4 regions of the Mesorhizobium sp. M9A.F.Ca.ET.002.03.1.2 genome follow, and region 3 is predicted to be linked to each of the others. Evidence: predicted binding sites of a transcription regulator. Region 3 holds the regulator's gene; each other region holds the start of a gene.
What was found. The regulator PhoB, encoded in region 3, activates phosphate uptake and scavenging genes when phosphate is short. The targets are predictions, from matches to a motif close to TGTCATNNANCTGTCAT.
Positions count from the first base shown of each region.

Region 1 (5,680 bases), 3.2 Mb from region 3:
GTTCGACGAGCCGACCTCGGCGCTCGATCCGGAAATGATCAAGGAAGTGCTGGAGACGATGGTTGGCCTCGCCGAAGAGGGCATGACCATGCTCTGCGTCACCCACGAGATGGGCTTTGCACGCAAGGTCGCCAACCGGGTGATCTTCATGGATCAGGGCCAGATCGTCGAGCAGAACACGCCGGTGGAGTTCTTCGACAATCCGCGCCACGAGCGCACGAAACTGTTCCTATCGCAGATCCTGCACTGATCGCTCTCACGCAAATCAAAAGAGCCCGGCCGAAACCCGGCCGGGCTCTTTTTTCCTGATGGTGTGCCGGCAATGTCGGCAGGCCAGAAGGATCGCTACGTCGACGACCTAGACGTCTCGAGTCTGCTTTCCGACACCCGCCACCCGTAGAGCCAGTCAAGATCGGCCGCGAGCTTTTCCGGCGAGCGCAACTTCAGGAACAGGTTGCGGGCAACCGCCACCGGCCCGGAAGCGTGCCAGGCGAGGTGGTTGACGGCACCGCGGCGGGCGACTTGGGCAACGCGCCGACGCCGCACCTTTTCCCAGGCGGCAAGCGCGCTTGCGGGATCGGCGGGTGAGGCGGCGACAAAGCCGGCAAGGGTTGCGGCGTCCTCGATCGCCATCGCCGCGCCCTGTGCCGCAAACGGCGTCATCGCATGCGCCGCATCGCCGATCAGTGCGATGCCGGCGGGCGTCGTCCATGGCTGCCTTTGGTCGACCGTGTGGACCGGCCATGCGGCCCACGGGCCGGCATCCTCGGCAAGCCGGGCCAGTGCCGCCGCCGTGCCGCGCATGGCGCTGGTGAGGATGTTGGGGTCGGCATGGCCCGACCAGCCCTCGGCGATGATCTCGCCCCTGGTGAAGGCGACCAGGTTGAAAGCGGTGCCACCGCTGACTGGATAGGCGACAAGGTGGAAGCCGGGATGCAGGAAGGCGGTCACGCAATTGGCGGCGCCGACCGCCGCAAAGGTCTCTCCCGCGGCACTGTCGGCGCCGATCGTGGCGCGCCACGCAAGTTCGCCCGAAAACCGGCTCGAAGCTTTGCCGGAGGCGGAGACCCCGTTCGTGCCCGACCCGTTCCTGCCGGAAGGGTCGAGGCCGCGGATCGTCGACCAGACGCCGTCGGCCCCGATCAGCAGAAAGCCGCTCGCCTCGACGGTCTTGCCGGCAATCTCGGCCGCTGCCGTGATATGGCGCGGTCCTGTGACGATGCCGCCGACGCGCGCGCCGGTGACGAGGCTGATGTCGGGCTGTTCCGTAAGGCGCGCCATCAGCGCGTCTTGCAGATCAGCCCGATGAGCGACGAGATAGGGCGCCTGCCAGCGCTTTTCAGCTGCTTCGCCAAGCGGTACCCGCGCCAGCTCGCGCAGCGTGGCGGCGTCTTTGAGCACGATCGCCTCCGGCCGCACCGCCGCCGGCAACAGCCGGTCGAGCACGCCGAGCTGGCGAAGGATGCGCGTAGCGTTGGGTGAGAGCTGGATGCCGGCGCCGGCCGCTTCGAGGTGCTGTACCTGCTCGAACAGCCGCACCAGATAGCCGCGCTCGGAAAATGCCAGCGCCGCGGTCAGCCCGGCAATGCCGGCTCCGGCGATGACGACCTGCCGGGACCGCGTATCGTCCATGCGTGCGTCAAGCGGCCTGGCCGATATACAGGCACCCTGCGGGCTGCGTTTCCATCGCCTTCAGCTTTGGCGAATAGCGATAAAGCGTCGAGCAGTAGGGGCAGACCTTTTCATTGTCGTCGCCCATGTCGAGAAATACGTGCGGATGGTCGAAAGGCGGGTTGGCGCCGGTGCACATGAATTCCCTGACGCCGATGTCGATCGCCGGATAGCCCGCATCGTTCTGGAAATGGGGAATGGAACCGCCTGCCATCGTCGTCTCCTTTAGCTCACGCATGATCTCGAAATCGACATTTTCAAGGTCATGCGCAGTTTGGAATTCTGCGGCGTCCGTTGCGCATCCAGCAGGACGCGCGGCGCTGCAGTCTCTATCTGCATCTGGATCATAACCCGTCTCTTTGCAAGATCGATGAAATGAAACTGTCGCAAAAGCCTGTCAGAGGATAAGTTAAGCCGGTTAAGGCATGGCCCCGAAAACCGAAAACGGGTTTTCGGCAGGGATCGTGAGTAGCTTCAGAATGGGCCCCGCGTCCCTTGCGCGTCCGAAAGGACGTGCGGCGCTCCGGCCGGTAGCGGGTGGGAACGAGCAGGAATGATGAACCAATTAAAGCCAGTGCAGAGCGAATTCACCACTGTCGAGGTGGCGAGCCCCGAAGGCGGGAACCCGGACCGCTTCGTCAACCGCGAGTTTTCCTGGCTGCAATTCAACCGCCGCGTCCTCGAGGAGTCGCTGAACGCCAATCACCCGCTGCTCGAGCGTGTCCGCTTCCTGTCGATATCGGCCGCCAATCTCGATGAGTTCTTCATGGTCCGCGTCGCCGGCCTCGCCGGCCAGGTTCGCGAAGGCATCACGCTGAAGAGCCCGGACGGCCGCACCCCCGAACAACAGCTGGAACAGTTGCTGCGCGAGGTCGAGCGTTTGCAGGAGGACCAGCAGAAAAGTCTTTCCGCGCTGATGCTGCTGCTCGACAAGGAAGGCATCGAGAGCGTCAGCCGCGATGCGCTGACCAAGGACGAGAAGGCCTGGCTTGAGGATCATTTCCAGGAGCAGGTGTTTCCGGTGCTCACGCCGCTGTCGATCGACCCGGCACATCCGTTCCCGTTCATTCCCAATCTCGGCTTCTCGATGGCCCTGCAACTGCGCCATCGCAAGAATGGCGAGGAGATGAGCGCGCTGTTGCGTCTACCGGTAGCGCTGAAGCGCTTCATCCGCTTGCCGGACCGCAAGCAACATGTCCGCTTCATCCCGCTGGAAGAGGCGGTCGGCCTCTACATCGGCAAGCTGTTCCCCGGCTATGAGGTCAAGGGCTCCGGCACGTTCCGCATCATCCGCGACAGTGATATCGAGGTCGAGGAAGAGTCCGAGGATCTCGTGCGCCTGTTCGAGACGGCGCTGAAGCGCCGCCGCCGCGGCTCGGTCATCCGCATCGAGTTCGACATGCTGATGCCGGCTGAACTGCGCGAGTTCGTCGCCGGCGAGCTTGGGGTGTCGTCGAGCCGCATCAGCGTGCTCACCGGTCCGCTGGCGCTCAGCCAGATTTCCGAGATCGTCGCCGTCGCTCGCGATGATCTCAAGTTCACGCCCTATAATCCGCGCTTTCCCGAGCGCATCCGCGAGCATGGCGGTGACTGTTTCGCCGCCATCCGCGAGAAGGACATCATCGTTCATCACCCCTACGAATCCTTTGACGTGGTGGTGCAGTTCCTGCGCCAGGCAATGGCCGACCCGGAAGTGGTGGCGATCAAGCAGACGCTCTATCGCACCTCCAACGACAGCCCGATCGTACGCGCTTTGGTCGACGCGGCGGAGGCCGGCAAGTCGGTGACGGCGCTGGTCGAGCTCAAGGCGCGTTTCGACGAGGAGGCCAACATCCGCTGGGCGCGCGACCTCGAGCGCGCCGGCGTGCAGGTCGTTTTCGGCTTCCTCGAACTGAAGACCCACGCGAAAATGTCGCTGGTGGTGCGGCGCGAGGACGGCAAGCTGCGCAACTACGTGCATCTGGGCACCGGCAACTACCACCCGGTCACCGCGCGCATCTACACCGACCTGTCCTTCTTCACCACCGATCCGACGATCGCCCGCGATGTCGCCCAGCTGTTCAACTTCATCACCGGCTATGCCGAGCCGACCGAGGAGATGCGGCTGGCCATCTCGCCCTTCACGCTGCGCAAACGCATCCTCAAGCACATTTCGAACGAGGTTACCCATGCGCTGGAGGGCAGGCCGGCGCGCATCTGGATGAAGATGAATTCGCTGGTCGATCCGATCATCATCGACGCGCTCTATGACGCGAGCCACGCCGGCGTCGAGATCGATCTCGTCGTGCGCGGCATCTGCTGCCTGAGGCCCCAGGTGCCGGGCCTGTCGGAGAACATAAGGGTCAAGTCGATCGTCGGCCGCTTCCTCGAACACAGCCGCATCTATTGTTTCGGCAACGGCCATGGACTGCCGTCGGACGAGGCGGTCGTCTACATCTCGTCGGCCGACCTGATGCCGCGCAACCTCGACCGCCGTGTCGAAACCATGGTGCCGATCACCAATCCAACTGTGCATGAACAGGTTCTCGGCCAGATCATGCTGGGCAACATCATGGACAACCAGCAAAGTTTCGACGTATTGGCTGACGGAACCTCCCGGCGCGCCGTGCTTGAGGAGGGCGAGGAACCGTTCAACGCGCAGGAATATTTCATGACCAATCCGAGCCTTTCCGGACGGGGTGATGCGCTGAAATCGCATGCGCCCAAGCGCATCGCGCAGTTCAAGCGCCGCAAGAAAAACGGCGCAGCGTCCGGCTGATGATTTCAACGTCCCAGGGCCGGCTTCAGGACCGCCGACCGCTGTCCATCATCGACATCGGGTCGAACTCGATCCGTCTTGTCGTCTACGAGGGGTTGGCGCGCTCGCCGACCACGCTGTTCAACGAAAAGATGCTGGCTGGCCTCGGCCGCGGCATCGTTTCGACCGGGAAGCTCGACCCCGAGGCGGTGACGCGCTCGATGGAGGAGTTTCGCCGTTTCCGCGCGCTCTCCAATCAGGCTGGCGCCGAGCATATGTATGTGCTGGCGACCGCCGCCGCCCGCGAGGCGGTCAACGGCCCCGATTTCATCCACCGCGCCGAAGACGTGCTCAAGACCGAAGTCCAGGTGCTGAGCGGACGACAGGAAGCGCATTATTCCGCGCTCGGCGTCATTTCCGGCTTCCATCCGGCCAACGGCATCGCCGGCGACCTCGGCGGCGGCAGCCTCGAACTGGTCGACGTCGACGGCGAGGCGATCGGCGACGGCATCACGCTGCCGCTGGGCGGCCTGCGTCTGCAGGACATGGCCAGGAATTCACTGCCCCAGGCGGCAAAGATAGCGCGCGACGAACTGGCGCGGGCAAAGCTTCTGAAAGGCGGGCGGGGCAGGCCGTTCTATGCGGTCGGCGGCACCTGGCGAAACCTCGCTCGGCTGCACATGGAAATGACCAGATATCCGCTGAGCGTCATGCACCACTACGAGATCGGCATCGACAGCGCTGCGAATTTCCTCAAGCAGGTGGCCAAGGGCGAGATCGAGAAGGTGAGAGGTATCGAAGGCGTTTCGAAGAACCGCCGCTCGCTGCTGCCTTATGGCGCCATCGTGCTGCAGGAGATCATGGCGGCGATGCAGCCGTCCAAGATCATCGTCTCGGCGCTGGGCGTGCGCGAGGGCTTTCTCTATTCGCTGCTCGACGCCGCCGAGCAGAAGGCAGATCCGCTGATCTCGGCCGCGGAGGAACTCGCCCGGCTTCGCTCGCGCTCGGTCACCCACGCGCAGGAGCTTGTCGAATGGACGGGCAAGACCTTTGCCGCCTTCGGCATCGACGAAACCGATGACGAGACGCGCTATCGCCGGGCCGCCTGCCTGCTTGCCGACATCGGCTGGCGCGCGCATCCCGAATATCGCGGCAAGCAGTCGCTCAACATCATCGCCCATGCCTCCTTCATCGGCGTCGACCATCCCGGGCGCGCCTTCCTGGCGCTTGTCAGTCTGTTTCGCCACGAGGGCCTGTTCAACGAAGCCGCTC
Region 1 is NZ_CP034443.1:4,065,915-4,071,594, forward strand. It holds gene EJ066_RS19515 (amino acid ABC transporter ATP-binding protein) at 1-250, shown strand, start outside; gene EJ066_RS19520 (FAD-dependent monooxygenase) at 346-1,632, opposite strand; gene EJ066_RS19525 (zinc-finger domain-containing protein) at 1,640-1,885, opposite strand; gene EJ066_RS19530 (RNA degradosome polyphosphate kinase) at 2,228-4,429, shown strand; gene ppx (exopolyphosphatase) at 4,429-5,680, shown strand, end outside.
Region 1: EJ066_RS19530 (RNA degradosome polyphosphate kinase) is a predicted target of PhoB. The motif match lies at 2,043-2,059, and genes of this name have one in related genera.

Region 2 (5,680 bases), 270 kb from region 3:
ACGGTTCGGGGAATGACTTCTTTTCCAACGGACAGGATGGCAGCAGCACCGGCTATGATGGGCATAGCAGCCATTCCAACGGTCAAGGTGATGGAGACGGCTGAAATCATTCGGCTGCCTCCCTTTTCTCCTCGGCCTTGCCGGCGTTTTCGCGGGCGTCGTGCTCGGCGCGCATGCGGCGCACCAGGTCGAGCTCGGCCTGGAAGTCTACATAATGCGGCAGCTTCAAATGCTCGACGAAGCCGGTCGCCTGGACATTGTCGGAATGCGAGATGACGAACTCCTCGTCCTGCGCGGCGGCGACGACATCCTCACCGAATTCCGAGGCGCGCAGCGCCCGGTCGCACAGCGCCATGGCCATCGCCTTGCGCTCGCTCTGGCCGAAGACGAGGCCGTAGCCGCGGGTGAATTGCGGCGGCGCCTTGGCCGAGCCCTTGAACTGGTTGACCATCTGGCACTCGGTGACGCGCACGCTGCCGAGCGGCACGGCAAACGGCAGTTCCGGCACGTCCAGTTCCAGCTCGACCTCGCCGATGCGGACCTCGCCGACGAAGGGATGGTTGCGGGCGTAGCCGCGCTGGGTGGAGTAGCCGAGCGCCAGCAAAAAGCCCTCGTCGCCGCGCGACAGCGCCTGCAGGCGGATATCGCGCGCCATCGGGAATTCCAGCGGCTCGCGGGTGATGTCGCCGGGAACATGGTCCCCGGGCATGTCGCCGTCCGGCTCGATCAGGCCTTCGCGGGCAAGGATCGCCGAGACGCGCGGCATGGCCTCCGCCTCGCTTGCACGCTGCAGCGGCTCGGCGACATCGCCGCCCGCGGCAAGCTCGGGATCGAGCAGCCGGTGGGTGTAGTCGAAAGTGGGGCCGAGCAACTGGCCGCCGGGCAGATCCTTGTAGGTTGCCGACACGCGCCGCTCGACCAGCATCGCGCCGGTGTCGATCGCCCTGGTGTAGCCGAAGCGTGGCAGCGTCGTGCGATAGGCGCGGATCAGGAAGATCGCCTCGATCATATCGCCGCGTGCCTGGACGATGGCGAGCGCCGCCAATTCACGGTCGTAGAGCGAACCTTCGCTCATCACCCGGTCGACGCCGAGCGCCAGTTGCTCGACGATCTGGTCGAGGCGAAGCGCCGGCACCGAGCGGTCGCCGCGCCGGCGGTCGGCGAGCAGGGCATGGGCGTTGGCAATGGCCGCTTCGCCGCCTTTAACTGCGACATACATATCACGCCTCCATCGTCTTGATGCACGTCGTGCGCGGCAGGCAAGTAACGCCGTCGGGGGTGGCGAGGACGATGTCGACGCCACGCGGAAAGCGCTGGTTGTTCTGCTTCCACTGTTCGACGAAATGGCGCGGCATCTGCGCCGGCGCTATGGTTGCACTCGTTTCGATGCCGGGACCTTCGAGCAGCAGAGGGGCACCTGAAACAAGATCGCCGATTTGCAGGATCAGCGTCGTGGAGCGGTCGGGATAGTCCTGGGTGCCTTGTGAAAAGCCGTCGAGCGCCATCATTTCGGCAGGTGCTGCGATCAGCGCGAAATGCGCGTCGGCCGGCGTATTGGCGAGTGGCGCGCCGGTGTGGAAGCCAAGCCAGGATTTCACCGCTGCTGGAGCCTGCAAAACGGGGTCGAGCCAGAGCGGCGTGTCGTTGTCGCACAGCGCCAGCGCGATGGCGCCTACGGTTGCCGACAGCGGCGCCGGCGGGCGGGCGAAGACCGGCAGGGGCTGCAGGGCGCCTGGCCGCGCCATCGCGTCCATCACGGCGCGGAACACCGTCTGCGCGTCGAACACCGGATCGGCAAAGCCGCCCTCGATCGCTTGCGTTGCGATATCCATCAGTCTTCTCCGCGTACCATGGTGAAGAAATCGACCTTCGTTGCCGCCGTCTCGGCGCGCCGCCGTTCACGTGCGCTGGCTTGTGCCGTCTGAAGGGGCGCGATGAGTTTGGTCTCGACCTCGTTACGATGGTTGGGGTCCTGCCAGAGCGCGTCGGCGATCGCCGCCAGCTTCGCCTTTTGCTTGTCGCGGCCGAGGGCGTAGCAGTGGCCGACCTGCCCAGATGCAAGCCGGACGGTGGCGCGGGTGACCGTCGCCTCGCCGACATTGAAGGGCGCGCCGCCGCCGCCGATGCGGCCACGCACGGTGACCAGGCCGGTTTCTGGCCCGCGTAGGAGTTCCGCTTCCGAAGGCAGGCCGGCTTCGTTCCAGAGGCGCACGATATCGTCGCCGGTCGATTGCGCCAGCGTCGCCATGACGGCCTTGCGCTCAGCCTGATCGCGCGCTTCCTGTCCTCGCATGGCCGCCTTTCCTTTTTGCTGCAAATTTGTCTATTGATTTAGACAATTATACAAATTATGCCTATTCCCTAATGCCTGTCCATGACGGATGGATGACAGGGGCGAAAAGTCCCCGGGGGCAACGTATGATCGGGCAGCAGATTGCCAGCAGCTTGGAGCGGCGCAGCGGCGTCTCGCTGTGGCGGCAGATCGCCGACCAGATTCTGCATTCGATCGCGATCGGCGATTTCGCCGAGAATGCGGCGCTTCCGCCGGAAATCGCATTGGCCGAACGCTATGGCGTCAACCGCCATACGGTGCGCAGCGCCATCGCAGCACTTGTGCAGGATGGCGTGCTCAGGGCCGAACAGGGGCGCGGCACCTTCGTGCTGTCGCGTAAGCGGCTTTCCTATCCGATCGGCACGCGCACGCGCTTTTCGACCGGTCTGCAAGGACAGGCATCCGAGCGTCGCAGCGTGTTGCTCGAAGCCACGGTCGAGCCAGCCAGCCGTCGCGTCGCCGATGCCTTGAAGCTTGCCATAGGGGCCGATGTGATACGTCTGGAGGCGCGCGGTGAAGCCGACGGACAGCTGGTGTCACGCGCCACGAGCTGGTTTGACGCCAGGCGTTTTTCCGGCATCGAGGCTGCCATGGCCGAAACGGGGTCGATCACCGCCTCTCTCGAGCGCTTCGGCGTCAGCGATTATCTCAGGCAGTCGACGGTGTTGTCGGCGCGCCATGCCGATGCCGCCGATCTCGCCGATCTCGATCTGCAGCCCGGCGCCATCGTGCTGGTCACGGTCGCCGTCAATGTCACGCCGGACGGCCAGCCGATCCAATTCGCCGAAACGCGGTTCCCGGCTGAGCGGGTCGAACTCAAATTGTCGGCGAGCGATTAGCTTTTAACGTCGTCATCCTTGGGCGAAGCAGGAGCGAAGCGACGTCGCGGAGACCCTAGGATCCATGCCGTAACATTGGTCGAGGGGTGAAGCGAAGCAGAATTCTGCACCGTCGCGATACTTCAAGGTCACGGCATGGATACCATGTCTGCGCCGCGTCGCTTCGCTCCTTGCTTCGTCATAGGATGACGAAGCGATGGATGTTTCGGCTAATCGCCAAAGCATGCGATCTGCCAAAGTTCGCACTTATCGACCGCCGAATTTTCGTGTCAGAATCGGCGTCTCACCCAACCTGGATGACGGCCTTGATCAAGCCGGATTTCTCATGCGCCCAGCGGGCGAGGTCGCGCGGTGTGTCGCCAAGCGTCGTGCGATGGGTGACGAGCTTTGCCAGCGGCACCACACCATCGCGGATCGAGACAGCGACATGGTCGAAATCGGCGCGCAGGGCGTTGCGGCTGCCGACAAGCGTCATCTCGCGCTTGTGGAATTCGGGATCGGAAAAGACGATGTCGTCCTTGACGACACTGACCAGGACGAGCGTCCCGCCATGCGCGACATGGGCGAAGGCCGACTGGACGGACTGGGTGTTGCCGGTCGCGTCGAAGACCACGTCGAAGCCTTCGTCGCCGGTCGCGTCCCGCACCAGATCGGTTGCCGATCCCTCCGAACCGTCGAGAGTCGCGAAGCCGAGTTCGCTTGCGGCGAAGCCCAGCCTCTCGGCACTCATGTCGAGCAGCGTCACATCGAGCCTGGCTATGCGGGCAAACAGCGCTGTACCAAGCCCGATCGGCCCGGCGCCGATGACCAGCGTGCGCGCGCCGGGATCAGCCCGCGAGCGCCGCACGGCATGCGCTCCGATCGCCAGGAATTCGACGGCGGCGGCATCGGCCAGCGACAGGCCGTTGGCAGAATAGAGATTCTGCGCCGGCACCAGGATCCGTTCGCACATGGCGCCGTCGCGGTAGACGCCGAGCACCTCGATCTTGACGCAACAATTCGGCTTGCCATGACGGCAGGCGATGCATTTGCCGCAGGCGAGATAGGGGTTGATGATCACCGGTTCGCCGATTGCGAGATCGACGCCGTCTCCAACCTCGATCACGGTGCCGGAAACCTCGTGGCCCATGATGCGGGGATAGGCGAGGAACGGATGCTTGCCCTCGAAGATGTGATAGTCGGTGCCGCAGATGCCGACATGGCTGACCGCGACCAGCGCCCAGCCGGAGGGTGGTGGGCCTGGCGCCGGGCGCTCTTCCAGAACAAGATCACCGGGCGAACGGCAGACGACGGCTTTCATGCTTCGATCCAGTCGGTTCCCCGCCGGCCCCGCCGGCGGTTGTTAAGATGGTCTACTTGCCGCGGCGGCGCAGGCCGTCGAAATAGACGATGACGATAATCAGCACGCCGGTGATGATGCGTTGCCAGAAGGCGTTGACGTTGAGCAGATTGGCGCCATTGTTGATGGTGGCGAGGATGAAAGCGCCGAGCAGCGGCCCGTGCACCGAGCCGACGGCGCCGAACAGCGAGGTGCCGCCGATCACCGACGAGGCGATCGCCTGCAACTCCCACCCCTCCGCCTGCGTCGGATTGCCAATGCCGATGCGCGACGCGAGCAGCACGCCAACAAAAGCAGCGCACAGGCCCGACAGCGTATAGGCCATGTAGATGGTACGCTGGACATTGACGCCGGACAGACGCGACGCCTCGGCATTGGAGCCGACCGAGAACAGATAACGGCCCCAGCGGCTATGATGCAGGAAGACATAGGCCGGGATACCGACGAGGATCACCATCCAGAACAGGTTGGGGATGCCGAGGAAGGAGCTACGCGAGAAAAGCTGGAAGGCATCGTTGTTGATCGAGATCGAGTTGCCGTTGGTCATCAAAAGGCCGATGCCGCGCAAAGATGTCAGCGTCGCCAGCGTGATGATGAAGGGCGGCAGGCCCATCTTGACGATGCCGAAGCCGTGGAACACGCCGATAGCGACGCCGACCAGCAAGGTGATCAGGATGGCGAGAATAACCGGCACCCCGGCATTGATCAGCATCGCCGCGACCACGGTTGCGAAGCCAACGACGGCGCCGACGGAAAGGTCGATGCCACCGGTGATGATGACGAAGGTCTGGCCGACCGCCAGGATCGCGATCATCGAACCTTGCCGTAACAGGTTCGAGATGTTGTTGGCGGAGGCGAAGCTCGGCGTCGCCACCGACAGGATGACCCACAACAGCACCAGCAGCGCCAGCAGCGTCAACCCGAACAGTGCGTTGTAGTTCCGCTTCGGTTTTTCGGCAGCAATCGCCTCGGTGCTCATATCTGTCCTCCCAGCTTTTCTTGTTTCTCGGCGAGCGCCTGTGTGAGAATTTCCTCATGATCGGCGGTATGGAAACCATGAGTGGCCACCAGTTTGCCGCGCCGGAACACATGCAGCGTGTCGGCCAGCTCATAGACCTCGGGCAGATAGGACGAGATCAGGATGATGCCGGCGCCCTTGGACAACAGTTC
Region 2 is NZ_CP034443.1:604,396-610,075, reverse strand. It holds gene EJ066_RS03015 (hypothetical protein) at 1-110, opposite strand, end outside; gene EJ066_RS03010 (carbon-phosphorus lyase complex subunit PhnI) at 107-1,219, opposite strand; gene phnH (phosphonate C-P lyase system protein PhnH) at 1,221-1,832, opposite strand; gene phnG (phosphonate C-P lyase system protein PhnG) at 1,832-2,293, opposite strand; gene phnF (phosphonate metabolism transcriptional regulator PhnF) at 2,419-3,171, shown strand; gene EJ066_RS02990 (zinc-binding alcohol dehydrogenase family protein) at 3,455-4,471, opposite strand; gene EJ066_RS02985 (ABC transporter permease) at 4,524-5,489, opposite strand; gene EJ066_RS02980 (sugar ABC transporter ATP-binding protein) at 5,486-5,680, opposite strand, start outside.
Region 2: phnF (phosphonate metabolism transcriptional regulator PhnF) is a predicted target of PhoB. The motif match lies at 2,375-2,391, and genes of this name have one in related genera.

Region 3 (5,680 bases):
TCGAGGCGCTGGACAGCACGGCGCCCGCCGCGAACGGCCAGGCGGTCCTGCGTGTCATCGGTACGCCGGAAGCATCGCGAAAGATTTCGGACAAGGAAATCGTCTGGCTCGACACGCTGAAGAGCGCCGGCCTGATCGAAAGCCGGTTCAACTCGATCTTCTTCTTTAGCGGCGCCAGCCGCGAGCCGGAACTGGCCGGTGTCTGGGGCGCAGTCGTCGGATCGTTCCTGACCATGATCGTAACGCTCGCCATCGCCTTCCCGATCGGTGTTTCGGCGGCGATCTATCTTGAGGAATTTGCGCCCAAGAACCGGCTGACGACGATCATCGAAGTGAACATCAACAATCTGGCGGCGGTGCCTTCGATCGTCTTCGGCCTGCTTGGACTTGCCGTATTCCTGAATTTCTTTGGCCTGCCGCGCTCGGCCCCGGTGGTCGGCGGCATGGTGCTGGCGCTGATGACCCTGCCGATCATCATTATCGCCTCACGCGCTTCGCTGCGCGCCGTGCCGCCGTCGATCCGCGAGGCGGCGCTTGGCATCGGAGCGTCCAAGGTCCAAACCGTATTCCATCACGTCCTGCCGCTGGCGATGCCGGGTATCATGACCGGCACCATCCTCGGAATGGCGCATGCCCTGGGCGAGACCGCGCCGTTGCTGATGATCGGCATGGTCGCCTTCATCGTCGACATTCCCGGCGGCTTCACCGATCCGGCGACGATTCTGCCGGTGCAGATATTCATGTGGGCCGATTTCCCGGAAGCCGGATTCCAGCAGAAGACTTCGGCGGCGATTTTGATTTTGCTGCTGTTTTTGGTCATCATGAATGCCATTGCGGTGATACTGCGCAGGCGCTTCGAGCGGCGCTGGTAAGGAGTAGAGGAAATGAACATCATGACGGAAGCCAGCGTCGAACAGAAACTGAGTAGCGGGGCCAACGAACTTTCGATCAAGATGAAGGGCGAAAAGGTCTCCGTTCATTACGGTGAGAAGCGAGCCCTGTTCGACGTGGATCTCGATGTCCGCGAGAACCAGGTGACGGCGTTGATCGGCCCATCGGGCTGCGGCAAGTCGACCTTCCTGCGTTGCCTGAACAGAATGAACGACACGATCGACATCGCGCGGGTGAGCGGCAAGATTACGCTTGACAGCGAGGATATCTACGACCCGAAAATCGATGTCGTCGAGCTCAGAGCTCGCGTCGGCATGGTGTTCCAGAAGCCGAACCCGTTTCCGAAGTCGATCTACGAAAACGTCGCCTACGGTCCACGCATTCACGGCCTGGCCAGGGGCAAGGCGGAGTTGGACGGCATCGTCGAATCGAGCCTGAAGAAGGCCGGCCTGTTCAACGAGGTCAAGGATCGCCTGCTCGAGTCGGGCACTGGTCTCTCCGGCGGACAGCAGCAGCGCCTGTGCATCGCGCGCGCCATTGCGGTGTCGCCGGAGGTGATCCTGATGGACGAGCCCTGTTCAGCGCTCGACCCGATCGCCACCGCCCGCGTCGAGGAACTGATCGACGAACTGCGCCAGAACTACACGATCGTCATCGTCACCCATTCGATGCAGCAGGCAGCGCGCGTGTCGCAGCGCACGGCTATGTTCCACCTCGGCTATCTGGTCGAGGAGGGCGCGACCGACAAGATGTTCACCAACCCCGACGACAAACGCACCCAGGACTACATCACCGGCCGGTTCGGTTGAGCGGTCCGGCAGCGAATTTCGAACACGAGGACAGTATCATGGGTGAACACACCGTCGCATCTTTCGACGAGGAATTGGAGCACATCGACCGGCTGCTCCGCGACATGGACGAGCTCGCCGCTTCGATGGTCGCGGCGTCGATCCGCGCGTTGCTTGCGTCAGACAATGCGATGGCGCAGCGCGTCGTCTCGGACGACACGATCATGGATGCGCGGCAGCGCGAACTCGACGATAGTGCGATCACGCTGATCGCCAAGCGGCAGCCGATGGCGCAGGATCTGCGCGCCGTGGTCGGTGCAATCCGCATGGCGGGCGATCTCGAGCGCATCGGCGACCTGGCCAAGAACATAGCCAAGCGGGTCAGCGCCGTCGGGCAGAGCGCCACGCCACGCAATCTCTCGCACGGTATCGACGCCATGGCGGATCTCGTTCTCGATCAGCTCCGCGGCGTGGTCGAGCACTATGTGTCGCGCAACGCCGATGCGTTGAAAGAACTGCGCGCCGCCGACGAGAGGATCGACGTGAAATACACAGCGGTTTTTCGCGAACTCCTGACCTACATGATGGAGGATCCGCGCAACATAACCGCCTGCACGCATCTTCTGTTCTGCGCCAAAAATCTCGAGCGTATCGGCGATCATGTCACCAACATTGCCGAAAACGCCTACTATGTCGTGACCGGGAAGCAATTGCCGGCGGACCGCCCGAAGCTCGACGAGACGACAATGTCGGCGCCGGCGACATGACAGGGGTAACCGGCCGATGATCGCGCCGCGCATCATGGTGGTGGAGGATGAAGAGCCTCTGGGCGTCCTCCTCCGCTACAATCTGGAATCCGAAGGCTACCAGGTCGAGGTCGTGACACGCGGCGACGAGGCCGAGATCCGGCTGCAGGAGAACGTGCCGGACCTTCTGGTGCTGGATTGGATGGTGCCGGCGATTTCCGGCATCGAGCTTTGCCGGCGTCTTCGGGTGCGTCCGGAAACCGAGCGGCTGCCGATCATCATGCTGACGGCGCGCGGCGAGGAGAGCGACCGGGTGCGCGGCCTTTCCACCGGAGCGGACGACTATCTGGTCAAGCCGTTCTCGACACCGGAATTCATGGCCAGGGTCAAGGCGCTGCTGCGTCGCGCCAAGCCGGAAGTGCTGTCCAGCGTTCTCAAGGTCGGCGACATCGTGCTCGATCGCGAATCGCACCGGGTCTATCGCAAGAAGAGCGAGATCCGGCTCGGGCCGACCGAGTTCCGGCTGCTCGAATTCATGATGCGGCACCCGGGGCGGGTGTTCTCGCGAAGCCAGTTGCTCGACAATGTCTGGGGCGAGACGATCTACATCGACGAACGCACGGTGGACGTCCATGTCGGCCGGCTGCGCAAGGCGGTCAACAATGGTCGCATGCCCGATGTCATCCGCACCATCCGCGGCGCCGGCTATGCGATCAGGGAAGACTAGAGCAATTCCAGGAAAAGTGCGTAGCGGTTTTCCGTCCGGAATTGCGTAAAAACAAATACTTAGAGCGGACCAGCGATTCTATCAAAAAGTTGAACCGCTCTAGGGATGTGCTGATATTCAGGTGATGCCGGCCTGCGAACGGCGACTTCCCGCGCTTCCGATACTAACGTACCTGAACGGAACGTTCCGTTCTCGGAACCCACCCAGTCTGGTCGCTTCGAGCCCGTCTTCGACTCCGGCGCGGCCTGGCCTGAATCCCAACACATCCCCAAGTCGCAATCCGCCTTTGTTCCTTGCCTTTCGAACTCAGGCCACGTCCTTCCTGATCGTGCCGGACTTCCCGTTCGCGCCCGGCGCGAAAATCTCCTGGTCGACGAAGTTCAGCGCCCGCATGGCGCAGCCTTCGCGGATCAGCGGCAGCTCGTTCGGCTCGGTATCGAAGGAAATCGAACCCGAATGCTGGCCGCCGGCGGTCTGGGCGATGGCTTCGCGCAGGGCCGGCTCGATCAGGTCGAAGGCGGCGGCGCTGGCGCCGACCATGGCGACCGGCGCCGGATCGATCAGCGCGAACAGGCTGCCAAGCCCGAAGCCGAGCGCTTCGCCGGCCTTGCGGTAGGCTTCGCGCTCCGGCCCGTCCGTCTCGCGCGCCCGGGCCGCCAGCGCCCGCATGTCGGCGTCGCTGACATCGGCGACCGGCTCGGCGTTCTCGCTCAACTGCCTTGCGTTGCGCCAGATGGCGTAGTTGCCGGCATAGGCCTCGACGCAGCCGCGCCGCCCGCAGCGGCAGAGCGCACCGCCCGGGCGATGGATCATGTGGCCGAATTCGCCGCCCGAGGAATGGGTGCCGGTGAACAGTTCGCCTTTCAGCACCAGCCCCATACCGATGCCGTGCGAGAGCAGGATGGCGATGAAATCGTCACGGTAACGATCCGGGTCGCGCCAGCGCAGCGCCACGGCCATCATGTTGCAGTCGTTCTCCATGGTGGCCGGGATGCCGAACTCGTCTTCCAGAATGTCGGCGAAGGCGATGTTCGTCTGCGGTGTGATCGGCGACCACAGCATGGCGCGCGCATGGGAATCGGTGATGCCCTGAATCGCCAGCGCGATGCGGGCGACGCTTTGGACATCGAGGTCGGGGTCCTCGAGCCGGCGGCGGACGATGGCGACACATTCGCCGATCAACTCGTCGCGCGACATGGTCAGCGTGTCCAGCCGGCGCTGTTCCTCGGCGACCACTTGCCCGGCATAATCGATGACGGCGACCGAAAGGAAATTCAGCGACAGCACGACGGTCAGCACCGCAGCCGCTTCCGGATTGAGGCTGAGGCCGACCTGCGGCCGGCCGCGTTTCAGTGAAACGGTCTCGCTTGCCCTGCTCTCGGCCAGGATGCCCTCCTGGATCAGGTCGGAAGAGATCGCCGATATGGTCGAATGGCTGAGGCCGGTGGTCGCCGCGATCTCGGTCCGCGACGGATGACCGGCCCGGCGCACGGCCGAAATCACCATCGCCCGGTTGCGCCGGCGCAAATCGTCGTGGCGGATTCCGACCGACATTCTTTTGCTTCCTCCCTATCGCCGCGGCAGCTCGTGGATCGGAAGCCGTCGGCAATGTCCGACAAATACTGGCAGAAGCCGACAGCCCTGTCATTATTTATTCCGAGTCTCGAAAAAACGCCGGTGGGACATCAAAATCCATCAGAATTGATGTTGACAGCGCTTCGGCGTTGGATCAGTATTTTTTCGAGGCCCGAAAAAATAGAGCCTTTTGTGCCGGCCTTCGGGCCAGTTTGGTCGCGCCGCACGTGGTGCAGGGAGGAATATCATGAAGAGATTCGCAGCCGCCATCCTGGCGGGGGCCGCCATGTCGCTGACGCTCACGTCGGCCGCACAGGCGAAGGACAAAGTCATTGGCGTTTCGTGGTCGAACTTCCAGGAAGAGCGTTGGAAGACCGACGAAGCCGCCATGAAGACGGCGATCGAGGCCGCCGGCGACAAGTATATTTCCGCCGATGCGCAATCCAATCCCGGCAAGCAGTTGACCGATGTCGAGAGCCTGATCTCGCAGGGCGCCAACGCGCTGATCATCCTTGCGCAGGATGCCTCGGCCATTGGGCCAGCGGTGCAGAAGGCGCTGGACGAAGGCATTCCGGTCGTCGGCTATGACCGGCTGATCGAGAACAAGGATGTCTTCTATCTGACCTTCGACAATCAGGAAGTCGGCCGTATGCAGGCCCGCGAAGTGTTCAAGGCAGCGCCGGAAGGCAATTACGTCTTCATCAAGGGCTCGGGGGCCGATCCGAATGCCGATTTTCTGTTCGCCGGCTCTATGGAAGTGCTCAAGGATGCCATCGACAGCGGCAAGATCAAGAATGTCGGCGAGGCCTATACGGACGGCTGGCTTCCCGCCAACGCCCAGAAGAACATGGAACAGTTCCTGACCGCCAACGACAACAAGGTCGATGCGGTGGTTGCCGCCAATGACGGCACCGCCGGTGGCGTCGTCGCCGCGCTGACGGCGCAGGGCCTGG
Region 3 is NZ_CP034443.1:874,573-880,252, reverse strand. It holds gene pstA (phosphate ABC transporter permease PstA) at 1-872, shown strand, start outside; gene pstB (phosphate ABC transporter ATP-binding protein PstB) at 885-1,700, shown strand; gene phoU (phosphate signaling complex protein PhoU) at 1,739-2,446, shown strand; gene phoB (phosphate regulon transcriptional regulator PhoB) at 2,463-3,152, shown strand; gene EJ066_RS04370 (ROK family protein) at 3,459-4,706, opposite strand; gene xylF (D-xylose ABC transporter substrate-binding protein) at 4,975-5,680, shown strand, end outside.

Region 4 (5,680 bases), 1.4 Mb from region 3:
TTGGAAACTCATCAGTTGGCTGAACATCAACCCAAACTTGGCGAATTCGGCTACGCCGGCGACGATCACGTCGTGCCCTTCGAGGTCGGCCCGCTCGACGTGCGCGGCCGTACTGTCCAACTCGGGCCGATGCTCGATGCGATCCTCAGCCGCCACGACTATCCCGAACCGGTCGCCCGCCTCCTCGCGGGAGCCTGCGTGCTGACGGTGCTGCTTGGCACCTCGCTCAAGTTCGAGGGCAAGTTCATCCTGCAGACCCGCACCGACGGGCCGGTCGACATGCTGGTCGCGGATTTTTCCACGCCGCATGCGCTGCGCGCCTATGCGCGCTTCGACGCCGACCGGCTTGGGGCCTTGACTGCTGCCGGCGAGACGTCGCAGCAGACGCTGCTCGGCAGTGGCGTCCTGGCGCTGACCATCGACCAGGGCGCCCACACGCAGCGCTATCAGGGCATCGTCCAGCTCGATGGCGAGACGCTGGAGGAGGCCGCGCGCACCTATTTCCGCCAGTCGGAACAGATTCCGACCGATCTCAGGCTTTCGGTGGCCAAGCTGTTGACACCTGGCGCCGGCGGCGCTCGCGAGCAGTGGCGCGCCGGCGGCATCCTGGCGCAATTCCTGCCGCAATCGCCGGAGCGTACGCGTGTGCCCGATCTTCCGGGCGGCGACGGGGATCCACGCGAGGAGATCCACGATCCGGCCGACAATTCCTGGCAGGAACTGCTGGCGTTGCTTGGCACCATCGAGCCGACCGAACTGATCGACCCGACGATTGGCGCCGAGCGGCTGCTTTACCGGCTGTTCCATGAGCAAGGTGTTCGCGTCTTCGGCGGCGTTCCGGTCGCCGACCAGTGCTCATGCTCCAGGGAGAAGATCCGCGGCATCCTCGAAGGCTTTTCCGCCGAGGAGATCAGCGACAGCACCGAGGATGGCGGCATTCACGTCGCCTGCGAATTCTGCTCGAAGCAATATGACTTCGACCCGGCGGAGTTTGCAGCGGCTCAATAACGAGCGTCAGTTCACCGTGCGCCGCGTGCCTGGCAGGTCCAGCGAAAAGGCGGGGATGGCGATGTCGAACATCTCACCCCGCTTGTTGCGCATCGTGTAGTGGCCGACCATGATGCCGGACGGCGTCGAGAGCGGGCAGCCGGACGTATATTGATAGCTGTCGCCGGGGTTGAGTTCGGGCTGGTCGCCGACAACGCCGGCGCCGCGCACTTCCTCGACCCGGCCGGTGCCGTCGGTGATGTGCCAGTAGCGTGACATCAACTGCACGAATTCGTCCGACTGGTTGTCGATCGTCACCTGGTAGCCCCAGACGTAACGGTTCTCCGACGGTTCCGAGCGATCCTCCAGATAGAACGGCCTGACCTGCACTTCGATGTTGCGCGTAACGGCGCTATACATGGGCTACTCCAAAGCAATACGAACGGGACTTTCGACGCTCTCCGTGGCTTGGTCAACGGGGTGCTTCCCGTCGTTGCCCGACCTCAAGGGCAGGTGCCGAAGAACAATGTCATTTAAGTGACACATGACAATGATGGTGTGCAGAGCCGGGCGACTCAGCATTCTGCCGAACTGCTGAAGACGGCCATCATGCGGCCGGTCTTTCCGGAGTGACCAGATATCGATGGAACTGACAGTCACAGCCGCCCTGCTTTCGACAGCCCTGCTTATTTCAAATCTCGCCAGCATCCTGCTCGCCTCGCTGAAGCTGAAGCGGCCAGGCAAGGTCGCGCCGCCTACCGGCAAGGCGCCGCCCGTGTCGATCGTCGTGCCGTCGCGCGGGGTCGAGCCGTTCACCGAAGAAACGCTTGCGCGCGCCTTTTCGCTCAACTGGCCGCGTTATGAACTCATCTTCTGCGTCGCCCATGCCGACGATCCGGTGGTCGACCTGATCACCAAGGCCATCGCCCGTTTTCCAGCCGTGCCGGCACGGTTGCTCGTAGGCGATGATCGCATCAGCGGCAATCCGAAACTCAACAATTGCGTCAAGGGCTGGCAAGCGGCGCGTCACAAATGGGTCGTTCTTGCCGATTCCAACGTCCTGATGCCGAAGGACTATGTTCAGCATCTGATGGCCGCATGGCAGCCGGACACCGGCCTTGTCTGCTCGACGCCGATCGGTTCGCGGCCGGACGGGTTCTGGGCGGAGGTCGAATGCGCTTTCCTCAACACGCTGCAGGCGCGCTGGCAATATGCCGGGGAGGCGCTCGGCCTCGGTTTCGCCCAGGGCAAGAGCATGTTGTGGAACAAGCCCTTGCTCGACGCCAATGGCGGTATCCGCGCGCTTGCCGCCGAGATTGCCGAGGATGCCGCTGCGACCAAGCTGGTCAATGGGCTCGGGCTGCGCGTCAATCTTGTCGCCTCGCCCTTCGAGCAGCCGCTCGGTTTGCGCACATTTAGCGAGATCTGGTCGCGCCAGGCCCGCTGGGCGCGCCTGCGCCGCGTCACCTTTCCGCTGTTCTTCGCGCCCGAAATCCTGGTCGGAGCGATGCCGCCGCTGGTGTTTGCGCTGGTTGCGGCGGCCGGCGCCGGCTTCAGCTTGCCGGCAACCGCCCTTGCCGTGCTGGTGGCTGCCTATCTCCCGGAATGCGCCCTGGCCTCGGACAAGGGCTGGCACCTGTCGCTGCGCATGATCCCGGCAATGATTATGCGAGACTTGATCCTGCCGGCGATATGGGCGCGTGGCTGGCTCGGCGGCGCCGTCGACTGGCGCGGCAACACGATGACCATTCCTACCAAGGCCGTTGCGGAGCTGGAAGAGACGCCGTCAGGCGCCTGAATGGCGCCGCCGATCAGGCGAGACGGCCGCTTATCCCTATCTGGCGGCTTTCAATGCCCGCTCGATGTCCTCGAGCAGGTCGTCGGTGTCTTCCAGGCCGACGGACAGCCTGAGCGTGCCTGGTCCGATGCCAAGTTCGGCGCGCGCCTCATCGCTGAGGTTCTTGTGCGTCGTCGTCGCCGGATGAGTGATCAGGCTCTTGGCGTCGCCGAGATTGTTGGAGATCAGCACGATATCCAGCGCGTTCTGGAAGGCGAAAGCCGCCTGCTTGCCGCCCTGGACATCGAGGCAGATCAGCGTCGAGCCGCCCGACATCTGCCTCTTGACGACGGCCGCCTGCGGGTGATCGTCGCGGCCGGGATAGATGACACGGGCAATCTCCGGCCGCTCGGCGAGGAAGTTCGCTATCCGGCCGGCACTTTCCGTCTGCTGGCGCACGCGCAGCGGCAGCGTTTCCAGGCCCTTCAGCAGCGTCCAGGCATTGAAGGGCGAGAGGCTGGGGCCGGTGTGACGGAAATAGTCGTGCAGGTTCTCGTCGATCCAATTCTTATCCGACAGGATGATGCCGCCAAGGCAGCGCCCCTGGCCGTCGATGTGCTTGGTCGCCGAATAGACGACGATATGGGCGCCGAGCTGCAACGGCTTCTGCTGCAAGGGCGTGGCGAAGACGTTGTCGACGATCAGCCGCGCGCCGATCGAATTGGCAAGCGAGGCGACAGCTGCGATGTCGACGACTTCCAGCGTCGGATTGGTCGGGCTTTCCAGGAAGAACAGCTTGGTGTTGGGCCTGACCGCCTTTTCCCAATTGGCGATGTCGGTGCCGTCGACCAGCGTCGCCTCGATGCCGTACCTCGGCGCCAGCGTCTCGATCACCCAGCGGCAGGAGCCGAACAGCGCGCGCGCCGCCACGATATGGTCGCCGGCCCTGGCGCTGCACAGCAACGCCGCCGTCACCGCCGCCATGCCGGATGCGGTGGCGCGGGCATCTTCGGCGCCTTCCAGCGCACACATGCGCTTTTCGAACATGTCGACCGTCGGATTGGCGTAGCGCGAATAGATGAAGCCCGGTTCCTCGCCCTTGAAGCGCGCTTCCGCCGCTTGCGCCGTCTCGTAGACATAGCCTTGGGTGAGATACATCGCCTCCGAGGTTTCGCCGAAGCCGGAACGCAGCGTTCCGCCATGCACGAGTGCCGTTTGAGGCTTCCAGTTACGCTTCTTGGTGCTCATCGCTTTTGTTCCAGACACAAAAAAACCGGCCGCGAAAGTCGCAACCGGTCCATACGGCCTTGCGGCCCGACGGTCCTTTAGCGACTTGTTTAACGTGGCTGCAAGCCGACCGGCCAAATCACCACGGGATAACGACCCTTTAGACCCGCACCGCGCTTGCGTCAATTGCCGGCTTGATTAAGAGGTTTGTACCAGCAGAGCGGAGTCAGACTTTGCGGCAGACAGGCATTCTTCCCGATCAGGATATTTCCGCGCTGTTCCAGTCGGGCGCGCTGAAGTCGCCGCGCGCGCTCGATGCCGACCAGATCCAGCCGGCCAGTCTCGACCTCAGGCTTGGCGACAAGGCCTGGCGGGTGCGCGCCTCCTTCCTGCCGGGCCCGAACCACAGGGTCGCTGAAAAGCTCGACCGGCTGAAGCTGCACGAAATCAATCTCGCTGACGGTGCGGTGCTGGAGACGGGTTGCGTCTATATCGTGCCGCTGCTCGAAAGCCTGGCGCTTCCGGCAAACATTTCGGCCTCGGCCAATCCGAAGAGCTCGACCGGACGGCTCGACATCTTCACTCGCGTGATGACCGATCGCGGCCACGAGTTCGACAAGATCGCCGCCGGCTACAACGGCCCGCTCTATCTGGAAGTCAGCCCCCGCACCTTTCCGATCGTCGTCCGCGCCGGCTCGCGGCTGTCGCAGATCAGGTTCCGCACCGGCAATGCGCTTTTGTCCGAGAGCGAGTTGCACGAATTGCACCGCGCCGAGACGCTCGTCGCCACAGAGCCGCCCAACATTTCCGGCGGCGGCATCGCGCTGTCGATCGATCTCGATGGCGACAAGGACGGCCTGGTCGGCTACCGCGGCAAGCACCACACCGGGCTGGTCGATGTAGACAAGCGCGCCGCACAGGATGTCGTCGATTTCTGGGAGCCGCTCTATAAGAGCGGCGCCGGCGAATTGGTGCTTGATCCGGACGAATTCTATATCCTCGTCAGCCAGGAGGCGGTGCACGTACCGCCGCTCTACGCCGCCGAGATGACGCCCTTCGATCCGCTGGTCGGCGAGTTCCGTGTCCATTATGCCGGTTTCTTCGATCCGGGCTTTGGCCATTCGGCGACAGGCGGTACCGGCAGCCGGGCGGTGCTCGAAGTGCGCAGCCACGAAGTGCCGTTCATCCTCGACCACGGCCAGATCGTCGGGCGGCTGGTCTACGAGCATATGCTGAAGCGGCCGCAGGCGCTCTACGGCACCGATCTCGGCTCGAACTATCAGGCACAGGGCCTGAAACTGTCCAAGCATTTCCGCGCCGCGCGCTGATCGCTCATCACAATCAAACCGTGCTTGCCTGACCTTGCGGGTCGTGCTTGGCTGTGCTCGGCCGTCAAGGTGACTGGAAAAGGGAACAAAAATGAAGATTTCAAGATGGATCGCATCAGCAGCAACAGCTGCCATGCTGGTGATATCGGCCGGGTCCTTGTCGGCGCATGCACAGGAAAAATTGAAGATCGGCACCGAGGGTGCCTATCCGCCATTCAACACCATGACCGCGGATGGCAAGCTTGTCGGCTTCGATATCGACATCGCCGAGGCGCTTTGCGCGCAGATGAAGGTCGAATGCGAACTTGTCACGCAGGACTGGGACGGCATGATTCCGGCGCTTCAGGCCAGAAAGTTCGAC
Region 4 is NZ_CP034443.1:2,315,225-2,320,904, forward strand. It holds gene EJ066_RS11395 (Hsp33 family molecular chaperone) at 1-1,008, shown strand, start outside; gene apaG (Co2+/Mg2+ efflux protein ApaG) at 1,015-1,407, opposite strand; gene EJ066_RS11405 (ceramide glucosyltransferase) at 1,631-2,785, shown strand; gene EJ066_RS11410 (O-succinylhomoserine sulfhydrylase) at 2,822-4,012, opposite strand; SAM riboswitch at 4,070-4,147, opposite strand; gene EJ066_RS11415 (2'-deoxycytidine 5'-triphosphate deaminase) at 4,225-5,319, shown strand; gene EJ066_RS11420 (ABC transporter substrate-binding protein) at 5,411-5,680, shown strand, end outside.
Region 4: EJ066_RS11405 (ceramide glucosyltransferase) is a predicted target of PhoB. The motif match lies at 1,515-1,531, and genes of this name have one in related genera.